3 regions of the Paenibacillus graminis genome follow, and region 2 is predicted to be linked to each of the others. Evidence: riboswitches for the same ligand, from Rfam matches in the RefSeq annotation. Region 2 holds a riboswitch; each other region holds the start of a gene.

The links. Region 2 has a riboswitch for cyclic di-AMP ahead of PGRAT_RS00510 (C40 family peptidase). Riboswitches for the same ligand answer to the same signal wherever they lie in the genome.
Region 1: it holds a riboswitch for cyclic di-AMP, as region 2 does, so the genes downstream of both, PGRAT_RS16105 (APC family permease) here and PGRAT_RS00510 (C40 family peptidase) in region 2, are expected to answer to the same signal.
Region 3: it holds a riboswitch for cyclic di-AMP, as region 2 does, so the genes downstream of both, PGRAT_RS11845 (alpha/beta fold hydrolase) here and PGRAT_RS00510 (C40 family peptidase) in region 2, are expected to answer to the same signal.

The regions. Positions count from the first base shown of each region.
Region 1 is NZ_CP009287.1:3,849,357-3,853,568, forward strand. It holds gene PGRAT_RS16105 (APC family permease) at 1-1,672, opposite strand, end outside; cyclic di-AMP (ydaO/yuaA leader) riboswitch at 1,799-1,956, opposite strand; gene PGRAT_RS16110 (disulfide oxidoreductase) at 2,185-2,616, opposite strand; gene PGRAT_RS16115 (DsbA family protein) at 2,616-3,371, opposite strand; gene PGRAT_RS16120 (ATP-binding protein) at 3,465-4,212, opposite strand, start outside.
Region 2 is NZ_CP009287.1:103,705-107,916, reverse strand. It holds gene PGRAT_RS00520 (M1 family metallopeptidase) at 1-1,130, shown strand, start outside; gene PGRAT_RS00515 (hypothetical protein) at 1,142-1,972, shown strand; cyclic di-AMP (ydaO/yuaA leader) riboswitch at 2,189-2,326, shown strand; gene PGRAT_RS00510 (C40 family peptidase) at 2,384-2,812, shown strand; cyclic di-AMP (ydaO/yuaA leader) riboswitch at 3,198-3,340, shown strand; gene PGRAT_RS00505 (C40 family peptidase) at 3,346-3,837, shown strand; gene PGRAT_RS00500 (GNAT family N-acetyltransferase) at 4,102-4,212, shown strand, end outside.
Region 3 is NZ_CP009287.1:2,917,683-2,921,894, forward strand. It holds gene PGRAT_RS11825 (Na+/H+ antiporter subunit D) at 1-486, shown strand, start outside; gene PGRAT_RS11830 (Na+/H+ antiporter subunit E) at 493-972, shown strand; gene PGRAT_RS11835 (Na(+)/H(+) antiporter subunit F1) at 969-1,262, shown strand; gene mnhG (monovalent cation/H(+) antiporter subunit G) at 1,246-1,629, shown strand; cyclic di-AMP (ydaO/yuaA leader) riboswitch at 1,640-1,800, shown strand; gene PGRAT_RS11845 (alpha/beta fold hydrolase) at 1,808-2,623, shown strand; gene PGRAT_RS11850 (LTA synthase family protein) at 2,888-4,212, shown strand, end outside.

The DNA of each region.
Region 1 (4,212 bases), 3.4 Mb from region 2:
GGTCGGTTGAAGCAGTCTTCCACTCTACTGTATCTATGAATTTGACCAGCGGACGGAGAATACTGCGATAGCGGGAACGGAGAACAATCAGGCGCACGCCCGGATTCCATTCCTCCCATTTCTGCTCCATTTTGTTGATCTCTTCTTCATCAAAGCCTACATACACAGCCACCACATTATCCGTTAAGGACTTGGCATAGCTGATCGAATGCAGCACTGCGCGTGTTACACCGGCGACAGGTACGACCACTGTGCTTCCCTTGATGCAGGGTTTATCCGTTGCCGGACAAATCCGCAGCTGATCCGCAGTATTCAGGTAATGGTGGTGAATCCTGTGGAACACGAACATTACAATCGGCAGGAAGATAAAGGCCATCCAGACGCTGGAGAATTTGGTGATAATGAAGATTAAGGTAATGGTCAGAGTCGTAAGCATCCCCACCGTGTTCACGGCAAATTTATTCTGCCATCCTTTAGGTCTGGTTTTGTACCAATGCACCATCATCCCTAGTTGGGACAGCGTAAACGGAATGAAAACACCCACCGCATACAATGGAATCAAACTTTCCGTATTTCCGTGAAAGGCCGCGACCAGCAGAGCTGACAATACGCCCAAAAAGATAATGCCGTTCGAGAAGCCCAAGCGGTCACCGCGGACCATAAATGCATGAGGCAAATATTTGTCTTTGGCAAACATAAACGCCAGCAGCGGGAACGCCGAGTAGGCTGTATTCGCAGCCAGGAACAAAATGACAGCTGTGATCCCTTGTATGAAAAAGTACAAACCGCCGCGCCCAAACGTAGATTCGGCAATTTGCGAGACCACCGTAGCTTTTTCATCAGGCGTAATTCCATACCAGTAAGCCAGCAGCGTGATTCCCGTAAACATAATTCCCAGGATAAGCCCCATCATCATCAGGGTTTTGGCGGCATTTTTCTCCGCAGGCGCCTTGAAGTTCGGAATGGCGTTCGAGACAGCCTCTACCCCGGTCAGAGCCGAACAGCCCGAGCTGAAGGCCTTAAGCAGCAAAAACAAACTGACATTCGACACAGCCGCCCCGATTTCAGGAACATTTGCATGTGCTCCGCCGGTTGCATATTTGAATACCCCCGCAATGATCAATACGAAGATCGATACCACGAACAGATACACGGGAATCGCGATGAATGATGCAGATTCTGTTACCCCCCGCAGATTGACGATGGTCAAGAGCAGAATCACAGTAACAGCGATAAGTACGCTATGATTATGAAGACTTGGAAAAGCGGAGGTGATCGCATCCGTGCCCGCCGATGCACTGACCGCAACGGTCAAAATATAATCCACCAGCAAAGATCCTCCGGCGAGGAGTCCGGTTGGAACACCCAGATTGCTTTTGGCTACGATATACGCGCCACCGCCCTGCGGATAAGCAAAGATGGTCTGACGGTAGGATAAAATCAGTATAGCCAGCAGGCCCAATACGGCTAGTGCGATTGGCAATGAGTACCAGATAGCCGTGAAGCCTGCAGCCACCAGCACAATCAGGATTTGTTCCGTTCCGTAGGCTACAGACGAGAGCGCATCAGAAGACAGGACAGCCAGTGCTTTCACCTTGGATAACTTTTCATGATCGAGTTCGTTCGACTTCATCGGACGCCCGATCAATAGTCGTTTTACCTTGCTTACCATTGTAGTAACAGTTCCTCTCTTTGTTAGGTTGAAACGGTAATACCGTGCGCTGTTTTCATTGGTGGATTTTCATAAATGCAGGCACAAAAATAAGCATACGGAAATGATCCGCATGCTTACGCATCGTCATTATCCCACCATTGCTTACGAGGTTAGCTGGCGGATTCGGGCTGTGGTAGCCCTACGGTTGCAGCCCTTGCGGACCGCCCCGATTCACCCCTTTGGCCTTAGGCCAATGTTGGTTCCCCCGTTTTTCCATACGGAAAATTCAGCGCATATTCAACTTCTCACAAGGTCTAATGATAGTCTACAATGAGCCTTCCGTAAAGCGGTGAAAAAAATGAAAAAAGAATGAAAAAACATCCAAATTACGCAAAACAACGATGAGGGAACTCGCGATCTTTCATTCTCTGCGATTATCCCTTTATCACGTGTTTTTTCAAGGTTTTGATCGCTAATTGTGTCAGAAATTTCAGGATTAATTGAACCTCTTAATCCTGCTGCGATATTCTTTATTCTACGTTATCCTCTTTACGCCCGATCCAGAGCAAAATTGCGATTAGCGCAAAGGCAATTAAGGCTAACAAAGGGATCGTAATAAACCCGAAATAATTCAGATAGTCCTTGTTGCAGGGTACGCCAATTGTGCAGGGAAGCACCTTGCTGAGCGCCGGTATCTTCTGCTCTGCATAATGATAGATAGAAATGCACCCGCCAATGAGACTTAGGGGCAGCACATAGGGAATGATCTTTTTGTCATTCCGGTAGGTCGCAATGCCCAGCAGGATAAGCTGCGGGTACATAAAAATCCGCTGGAACCAGCATAACTTGCAGGGCTCGTACTTTAATACCTCACTTAGATACAAACTTCCCGCTACTGCGATAACAGACACAAACCAGGCCAAATAGAGACAGTGGCGTCTGCAGAATGTAGTGGCCTTCATCACTCGGCGCTCACAGCTTCGGAAGCGGACTTAATCTGAGCTTTAATAGCTTCCATATTGAAAGGCTCATCCACTTTGTGTCCATTAATGAATACACTAGGTGTAGAGGTTACACCGGTATCCTTGGCGGTGCTGATATCACTTTGCAGCTCACTTTCATAAGTTCGTTCCTGGATATCTTTGCGTAAAAGATCCAGATCGACAGGCAGCTTTTCCTTCTCCGCAAGACTCACCAGGAAGTCCTCCGTGGCCCACTCTGCATTCTCATCCCCCTGATTGGCGTAAAGCGCATCGTAGTAAGTCCAGAAAGCCTCATTGTTCTGATGATAGACTGATAATGCCGCCAGCGAAGCTGTTTCGGAATCCGGGCCGATAAAAGCCATATTTACAAAGTAGAAAGCTGCTTTATCCTGATTCACATACTCCTGCACAATCTGCGGCTTGATTACACCTGTAAACTGGGCGCAGGCCGGGCATTTGAAATCACCGAACTCGACGATTTTGACAGGGGCATCCTCTTTCCCCAGTCTTGGGAACTCACTGTAATTGAAATCAACCGCTTTGCCTGAATCTGCCGATGAAGAGGAATCCCTCGATGCCAACATGAAAAGTCCGACAAAAATTATCACCACAATTGCGACCGTACTAATAATTAGAATTCTCGTTTTCTGTTTCTGCTGCTCCAGCTCAGCCCTGCGTTTCTCAGCTTTACTTAGCCCGGAAACCATGACATTGTTTGTTTTAGATTTGCCCAAAAGAGAGTTCCTTTCTGTCCTGGAGGGACTGTTGTGAGGAATCATATTCTTTAAAATTATATAATTAAAACTCTCCGCTTGGCAAACCTTCGTTCAACCCGCTTCCGACTTCTCCCGCTTCTCCCGGATTCCCTGTTCATTGGAATTTCCTACCGCCGGGAAGGTGTCCATAAGCTGCAGCGGGATCTTAAAAAAGAAGTCCGTCCCCCCGTCCCTTGCCTTTTCCGTCCAGATGCTTCCATCCATAAGCTCAACAAGCTTTTTGCAGATCGCCAGCCCTAAGCCAGTTCCCTGGTACTTGCGGTTATGCGAAGCATCCACCTGCGAGAAGGGCTGAAACAACAGCTTCAACTTGTCCGGTGCAATCCCGATTCCTGTGTCACTGACTCTGAACAGCAGTCCCAGGGAAGCCCCCTCTTTGCTGTAGGTTTCAAGAGCAACTGTTATGCCTCCCTCATGAGTAAACTTAACTGCATTGCCAATCAGATTCACCAGAATCTGGCGGATCCGCGCACTGTCCCCGATTAATTGTTCAGGAATGGACGGGGCGATCTCAAGGGTCAATGCAAGCCCTTTGTGGCTCGCCGCAACCGTGAACAGATTTATGCATTCCCGCAGCAATGCAGGAAGCTTGAACGGCGATTTTACCAGCAGCATGTTCTCGGCTTCAAGACGGGAAATATCGAGCACATCGTTCATCACATTCAGCAATGCAAGACTGCTCGTATTTTGCAGCTTCAACAATTCCTGATGCCCGGGTGCCGTGATTTCCTCCGCGAGCAGTTGGTTGATGCCAATAATGCCATTAAGCGGTGTCCGGATTTCATGACTCATTGTAGCC
Region 2 (4,212 bases):
ATGCCGATGATGTCCATGACTTCGCCTGGGCTGCCTCCCCCGACTTTGTGGTTGCAGAGGAGGCCTTCTCGTCGCCCGAGGTGCCCGGGGTAAGGATCAAGCTCTACTTGGACCCGCTGCATAAGGACTTGCAGGAACGGTATTTCCAGGCTGCCAAAGCTGCCCTGAACACATTCAGCAAATGGTATGGTCCTTATCCGTACTCCACACTTTCTATCGTAGTCCCTCCCAAGGAGGGAAGCGGCGCAGGCGGGATGGAGTACCCCACACTTATAACCGCCTTCGGCGCAGCCGAAAATATGCCCGGAACCCAGCTGGAGCGGACCATTATCCATGAAATCGGGCATCAGTTTTTTTATGGAATGGTGGCCAGCAATGAATTTGAAGAGGCCTGGCTCGATGAGAGCTTCACCTCCTACGCGGAAGACCGGCTAATGGAGCAGGAATATGGGGTGGCGTCCAACCTCCCCCTTCAGGCCAGTCTGGTGCCCTCCGCGCAGCCGCTTACCCTGGAGACCTGGAAATACACCGGAGATGATGCCTATACCCGCAACATCTACATTAGGGGTAAGCTGGTGCTGAAAGACATTGAACGTCAGGTCGGAACCAAAACGATGGATGCCATCTTGGCCGCTTATGCCCGCAAATACCGTTTCCGTCACCCGTCAACTCAAGATTTCCAAAGGACGGTGGAAAAGGTGACTAAAAAATCATGGCAAACGTATTTCGAACATTATGTATACAGTGGCGGCGCTCCTGATTTTGCTATAAATCATATTACAAATACTATCCGCAAAGCAGGAACGGACAAAGAAGGCCTCCGATATGAATCCTCAGTTACAGTAAGCAATAGAGGCAGCCAGTACGGGGATGTGCCGGTAAAGTTTACCTTCGCGGACGGATATACCGTTCAAAGATATTGGAATGGGGAAAACAAGCAAACGACATTTCAGCTGTCCTACAAAGCGCCGCTCCTATCGGCAGAGATTGATCCGGAGCACTCCGTCCTGCTGGAGAGCAAACATCTGAACAATTTCAGAGTCGCCGAACTGGAACCTGATACGCTCTCACGCTGGACGCTCAGCATGACCAACCTGATTGAAAATCTGCTCGGAACTCTTGTCTGGTGAGGTGAAGGATTGTGAAAAGATCGATAAGCCGCGGCTGGCGCAGCATGAAAGAGCAATTTTATATCTTGATCCTGTTATTTATCTACCGGCTTTTCTGGGGCTATATCATGTACAAGTTTGTCAAAAGCGCCGTGGTTCCCGTGCTGCTGCGCTACCCGGATCAGCATGCGGGAGGCAGCGGAATGGGCAGGCTGCTGTACTATGTGGAGGGGCAATTCGCTCTGGGTAACGACCCGGCGGTTCAGCATTGGCTCTGGATGCTTCTGGCACTGAGCGCAGCAAGGCTGCTGCTCTCCCCATTTATCCGCGCAGGGCTGCTCCATGAGCTGCATCAGGAGCGCAAAGGGGAGCGTGGTATGTTCTTTTTTCCGGGCATGAGGCTGTACGGGCTTCCAGTGATGCTGTTCAGTCTCATAGAATGGGTGCTGGCGGTCCTGCCTTTATACTGGCTTCTTCCCAAAATGTACAACCTGCTGCTAAGCGGGATTCTGGACTATAGACAGCTGCTGAAGCTGGCCCCTTATATTCTGGCTTGGCTTGTGTATCTATTCTTCATTCGAAAGCTGTTGCTTTACATGCAGTTCGGTTATACGGCCGGAACAGGAATACTCCCATCCTTGATGGTATGCCTGAAGGTCATTGTCCCATCTGTAGGACTGTCCCTAGTGCTGGGGGCATGCGGGCTGGTGATGATGCTTGTTTGCGGAGCAACTGCGCTGCTCTGTCCTGGACTTCCGGCATTTCTGCTCCGCCAGTTCTCCCCGCTTCCCACTACATTGTTTAAAATGTGGGGAATCGCCGCACAGTACCACCTCTGGGGCAGTAAAACATTTCCACAATAATAGTGCCGCTTAACCGGCATAATAAAAGAGTCGCTACTCCTTTTTGGGAGCGGGACTCTTTTTTGAGTTACAAAGTGATGAAGAGTATTTGCAAAACTGTAAATCCTCTGGTACAATGATGCCTGTACTACTAGTAACAAATTTGTAATCTTTAAGTTACAGCTTGTCAACCATACTTAACTTAAGCATTAAAACTTGTCAACACACGCTCTTCTGGTGCATAAAACGCCAAATTCCCTGCACCGGGAAGCGGGGGAACCATATCTTGGGTGAATTGATCTCGCTTTAGAGGGGTCATAGGGGACCTTCTACCGAATCCTTAAGCTAACCTCGCAGGCCTTGGAAGGAGTACATCATTTGAAAAGTCAGAATTTCAAGAAGAAATGCACCGCAGCAGCACTTGGATTAGTGATGGTATTTACATTGGGAGCCGGAAGCGCTTTCGCCGATTCCAAGATGGACACCGTTATCGCAAAAACAATCGGAACCACCTATAAATTCGGGGGCACCAGCACCAGCGGTTTTGACTGCTCCGGATTCACCAGGTACGTATTCAAAAATGTCGGACTTACCCTGCCGCGCACTTCCAAAGCTCAATTCAGTGTTGGAACCTCTGTATCCCGCAACAACTTGCGTTCAGGCGACCTCGTCTTCTTTAACACTTTTGGATCGGGAGTTTCCCATGTTGGAATTTATGTCGGCAATGGCAAATTCGCACAATCCTCCAGTTCACGCGGCGTGACCATAACTTCACTGAGCCAAGCCTACTGGGCCAACCGCTACGTTGGCGCCAAACGAGTGATGAGCACTACAGCGTATCAGGCTGTTGCCTACGATTGATAAACGTTATTCCCCTCATTATTGCTACCTCTAACAACTAAATGTAACTTATACGGACCCGGAGCTGATTATTGCCGTAATCATTTCCGGGGTTTTTCTTTTCCTTATTCTCCCTTTTACACGTTTCGGAGTTCTTTGAAACACCTTTTTGCTAAATATTCCAAAAAACTCTGCCATAAAGCTTACGCAGCGCGTAAAATGAGCCTTTAGAATAGATTTTTGTCTCGTCAAACGGAAAAAATATGCATTAATATGCTTTAAATGATTGCCAAGAGCTTCTGTCTTTGTTACAATTATCGCAGTGAGTTGATAGTAACATTTTTGTAATTATTCAAACTTAATTTACAAACATTTTGTCATGTATTGATCAGCAAGCTAATCCTAATCAACAGTTGTGCCGAGTTCCCTAATAATTAGGGAAACGGGGGAACCGATTTTGGGTGAATTGACCTCCTATTCACAGAGGGGTCATAGGGGACCTTCAACCGAACCCTTAAGCTAACCTCGTAGGCAATTGGAAGGGGTATTTACTTTTGAAGAAGAAGCTGGCCGCAGCATTACTGAGTTTTTCCATTATCCTTACCATAGGAGCAGGAAGCGCTTTCGCAGACTCCAAAATGGATCAGGTTATCGACAAAGCTATCGGAACGAAATACGTATCAGGCGGAATATCGACTAACGGGTTTGATTGCTCCGGATTTACGATGTATGTTTTTGACAAGATCGGAATCAACCTTCCTCACCAGTCCGGGTCCCAGTACCAAATGGGAACTGCAATATCGCGTGACAACATCAGACCGGGCGATCTCGTATTCTTTAATACAAGCGGCAATGGCGTATCCCATGTCGGTATTTATGTCGGTGAAGGCAAATTCGCACATGCATCTTCTAAACGTGGTGTAACCGTCAGCTCCTTGAATGACAGCTACTACGTCAACCGCTACGTTGGCGCCAAACGAATTATGAGCACAGATGCTTATCAGAATGTAGCTTCCGATTCCCAAGACAACGATGATGTACAATAAACAGCATTTGTAATTCCCAAAGGCTCTTCTCCAGGATTTTTGCCGAAATTCTGGAGGGGGGCTTTTTTTTGCCTTTTGCCTACAAGAAATATTTACCCTGCTCATTATTTGCCAAACACAAAAACCCCTAATTTTCGCTATTTTCCAAAATAATATTCTGCGATCAAGGGCTTCACCTTCTCTTAAAGTTTTTGCGTCCCAAAAGGAGGTTATGTATATAATTAAAGATATAACGTTTCACTTTGGATGGGAGGCCGATACCTGATGATTAGTTCCCCCGCAACCTTTTACACTGTTCCTATGGATGTTATCCACGCTGCCGAAATATGCCAATGGGTCTATAAGCCACCGTATAACATTTACGGCTGGATGTCC
Region 3 (4,212 bases), 2.8 Mb from region 2:
CACGATATGCTGGGCAAGGCCCTTATGTTCATTCTCGGCGGGTTGCTTATTGCCGCTGCGGGTACGGACCGGCTTGAGCGGATGGGGGGGCTGATCCAACGTTATCCGCTGCTCGGTTGGAGCTTTTTCGCCCTGGCGCTGGCACTAGCCGGTATTCCTCCGTTCAGCGGCTTCCCCGGCAAAGTGCTGATTATCCGGGGAGGGCTGGATGCAGGAATGCTGACTTTATCCCTGATCGGGCTGGGTTCCAGCCTGCTTGTGCTGTACTCGCTGATCAAAGTATTCAGGCTCGCCTTCTGGGGCAATGCGCCCGGTACAGAACCGCCCAAGGTTAAGCTGAAAGGCGGGACGGCAGTGGCAGCCGGATTCCTCGTTCTGGTCATCCTGATGGGCCTTGGAGCAGAGCGGGTGAATACCTATGTTTCACAGGCGGGGGATGTGCTTGGTTCTCCCAAGCTGTATATCGAAGCTGTACTGAAGGAGTAGATGAAGATGGCTGTTCAAATCTTATTAAACCTGATGACTGCGTTTCTGTGGATGATGCTGATCGGCGACGGGTCAGGCTCAGGCTTTGCAATCGGCTATCTGCTGGGCTGCGCAATTCTGCTGGTGCTGCGCAGGTTCCTTCCTGAACCGTTATATTTGAAAAGGGTGTGGTCCATAGTGAAGCTGCTGGCGCTGTTTCTGCGGGAGCTGGTCCTGTCCAACTTCGCAGTTATCCGGCAAATCTTAAGTCCCAGACTGGCTGTCCGCCCGGGCATCTTCGCTTACGAAACCGCACTTCGGTCCGACCTTGAGGTCACTCTGCTCTCCTGCCTCATTTGTCTGACACCGGGGACCCTTACACTGGAAGTGTCGGCCAGCGGACAGACCCTATATATTCACGCTATGGATATTGAGGACGCCGGCCAGCTCTCCCGCCAGATCGAGGGAACCTTTGAAAAAGCAATCATGGAGGTGACCCGGCTATGATTTCAGTACTGCTTAATATTTCGCTGGTGATCCTGGCACTGGCCATGCTGGCCTGCCTGTACAGGCTGATTCAAGGACCGACCCGTTCGGACCGGATTGTTGCGCTGGATACGATCGGCATCCACCTGCTGGCAGTGATCGCGGTGCTGGGCATGCAGCAGAGGACAGAGGATTATATTGATATGGTGCTTGTGATCGGAATTCTGACGTTTATCGGAACTGCGGCATTAGCCAGATACATTGAAAGAGACGCGGTTATCGAGCCTGGAGGTGATAAACTTGATCGGTGAGCTGCTAATTGCGATACTGGTATTGCTGGGGGCATTATTGTGCGGGCTTGGCGCGTTTGGGCTGGTCCGGCTCCCTGATGTCTATTTACGTTCCCATGCCGCCACCAAAAGCGCTACACTGGGTGTATTATGTGTGCTGGCAGGAGCCTTTCTATTTTTTTTCTTCTATATAGAAGTAGTCAGCATCAAACTGCTGCTCGGGATAGTATTCGTCTTCATCACTTCTCCGGTTGCAGGGCATCTGAATGGCCGTGCGGCTTACCGCTCGGGTGTGCCTTTATGGAAGGGCAGTGTGCAGGATGATCTGAAGCCGGTGCTCAAAAAGAGGGAGACGAAGCAGACTGACACACAGCATAAGTTAGAGTAAACTAAAGAATATGTCTTTTTCGCTGAATTCTGTAAAAGAAGCGGGGGAACCACCGGTGTGTGCAGTTTTCGAAGCTGCCATGCCCAAGGGGTGAATCTCGAACATTCGAGTAGGGCTACTCTTCAGGCCCGAATCCGTCAGCTAACCCCGTAAGCGTAGAAGAGAGGAGACGAATGAGTTGCCGCAAATTCAATTAAATGGAACTTCTATCTACTATGAAACCTATGGTACAGGGGTGCCTGTTGTTTTTATTCATGATCACCTGACTTCGCATCATCTGTTTGAGCCGCAAATTGAGTATTTCCGTGACCGTGTTCAAGTGATTGTTCTGGATCTGCGGGGGAACGGGTTGTCCGGAAAAATGGATGTCGAGGTTCACCGCATTCTGGACACCCAATGTGAAGATTTGAAGGAGCTGCTCCGCCGTCTGGAGCTGCTGAGTGTGATTCTTGTCGCAAGCTCGGGCGGGGGTGTGCTCGCCCAGAAATTCGCTGTGCAGAACCCGGAGCTGGTGCGTGCGCTTGTGCTGGTGGACAACTGCTCAAGCGGCAATGATTCCATGAAAAATAATAGAATATGGGGAATTATCGAGAGATGTTCATGGATATCGTATTATTTGCCGCCTGAACTGCTTCTGCGCTCCCTGCGAATCGCCTATAACAAATGGCTGCCCGCCTATCATATCCTCAGGAATGAGCTGCTGCATAAACGGCCAACCGAAGGCATCAAACAGCGGATTGCCCTGCGCCAGATTGACATTCTTGCCTATGCGGTTAAGCTGCAGGTTCCAGTGCTGTGTGTAACGGGAAGCCAGAATGAGTGGAGGCTCGCACAGGCGAGCAAGAACGCCTCCATGCTGCCTTCGGCGCAGCTGGTGGTGCTGGATGATGCCATGTATCCCAGCCATCTGTGCCAGCCGCAGCATTTTAACCGCCTGCTGTTAAATTTCCTGATTGACCAGCATGCCGTTCATCAGCGGGAGAGCGGGTTATGAAGGCGGTGGATGAGGCAGCTCCTAATCTCTGTCCAAGCCGTACTCCCAGGTGGAGAGCTGCCCTACACTGAATGGCTGAGTAATTCGCCCCAATTGAGTTTTTTTGGTGCACATTTTTTTGCTGCGCATATATAATAAGCAGTGTGTTTTTTATTTCTAAAAATAGGTTGATAACCTATGTACTTTGTGATTTAATGCAGGAGGGGTATTGATAACACGAGCGGGGCAGTCCATCCATTTTTTTGAAAGGAAATGAATTTTTTCATGAAGAAATCATTCAATAGCATTCTAAACCGGCCGATTCTATTATTCAGCTTCGTGCTGCTGCTCAAAAGCGCCGTGGCCTGGTTTGTCGTGTTCAGCGACGGTCCGAACTGGAGTATGGTCTTCACCGAAATTCCCTTTTTCATCATTGTGTTCAGCCTGATTGAATGGCTGTCTTCCAAACGGAAGATTCTGTACTATATGATTGCTAACTTATTCATTACGATTATTTATTTCTCTGTTCTGATGTATTACAAATATTATGGCGTAATTGCGACCTATCATGCATTGCAGCAAGCGGATAAGGTCACTAAGGTCGGAGAGAGCACCTATTCCCTGATTACACCGTATTATCTGTTTATTTTTGTGGATATCGTCTTCTTCCTGTTCTTTATGTTCCGTCCCAAATATATTGCCAAATGGAAGGAGAGAGGCGCATACCGCATCAGCCGCCCTGTGCTGCTTACCGTGGCTGCCGTTTCGCTCGCGCTGTGCTTCTTCAATATCTGGCCTAACCATGCGAGCATGAATGAGATCAAAAAGGCGGAGAGCATGGGGATTCTGAACTATGAAGTCTACACGCTGTTCGCAGACAGCACAGAGAAGGAAGAGCTTATCGACAGCAAAGAGATTACCCAGCAGGCCGTGGATACGGTTAAAGGGGTTCAACCCCCGCAACAGCTGAAGTACACCGGGGCCGACAAGGGTAAAAACCTGATTATCGTGCAGATGGAATCGTTCCAGAACTTCCTGATCGGACTGACTATTGACGGGCAGGAGATTACACCGAATATTAACAAGCTGGCGCACAGCAATACGTATTTCAACAATTTCTACACCAATGCCGGCCAGGGGACGACCTCGGATGCCGAGTTCGTGGTGAACTCCTCTTTTTATGTGCCCAAGAACGAACCGGCAACGTCATCACCCTATATGAAAAAATCCGTGCCCAGCCTGCCGAAGCTGCTGAGTGCGAACGGGTATTATACAGCTACCTTCCATACCAACAGTGTGGAATTCTGGAACCGCAAGGCCTTATACCAGGCGGTAGGTTTTGACAAGTATTATGACCAGAGCTTTTATGGCGATGATGATCATATTGCATTCGGTTCTTCGGATGAGGTGCTGTTCGCCAAAACGGTACCGGAGCTGGCTGCACTTGATGCCAAGGATCAGCCGTTCTATGCGATGGTCATTTCCATGAGCGCCCATCATCCGTTCCGCATCCCCGAGGAGAAGTTCAAGATGAAGCTGCCGGAGCGCTTTGAAGGTACGCTGCTGGGGGACTATATTCAGGCCCAGAATTATGCCGACTATGCGATGGG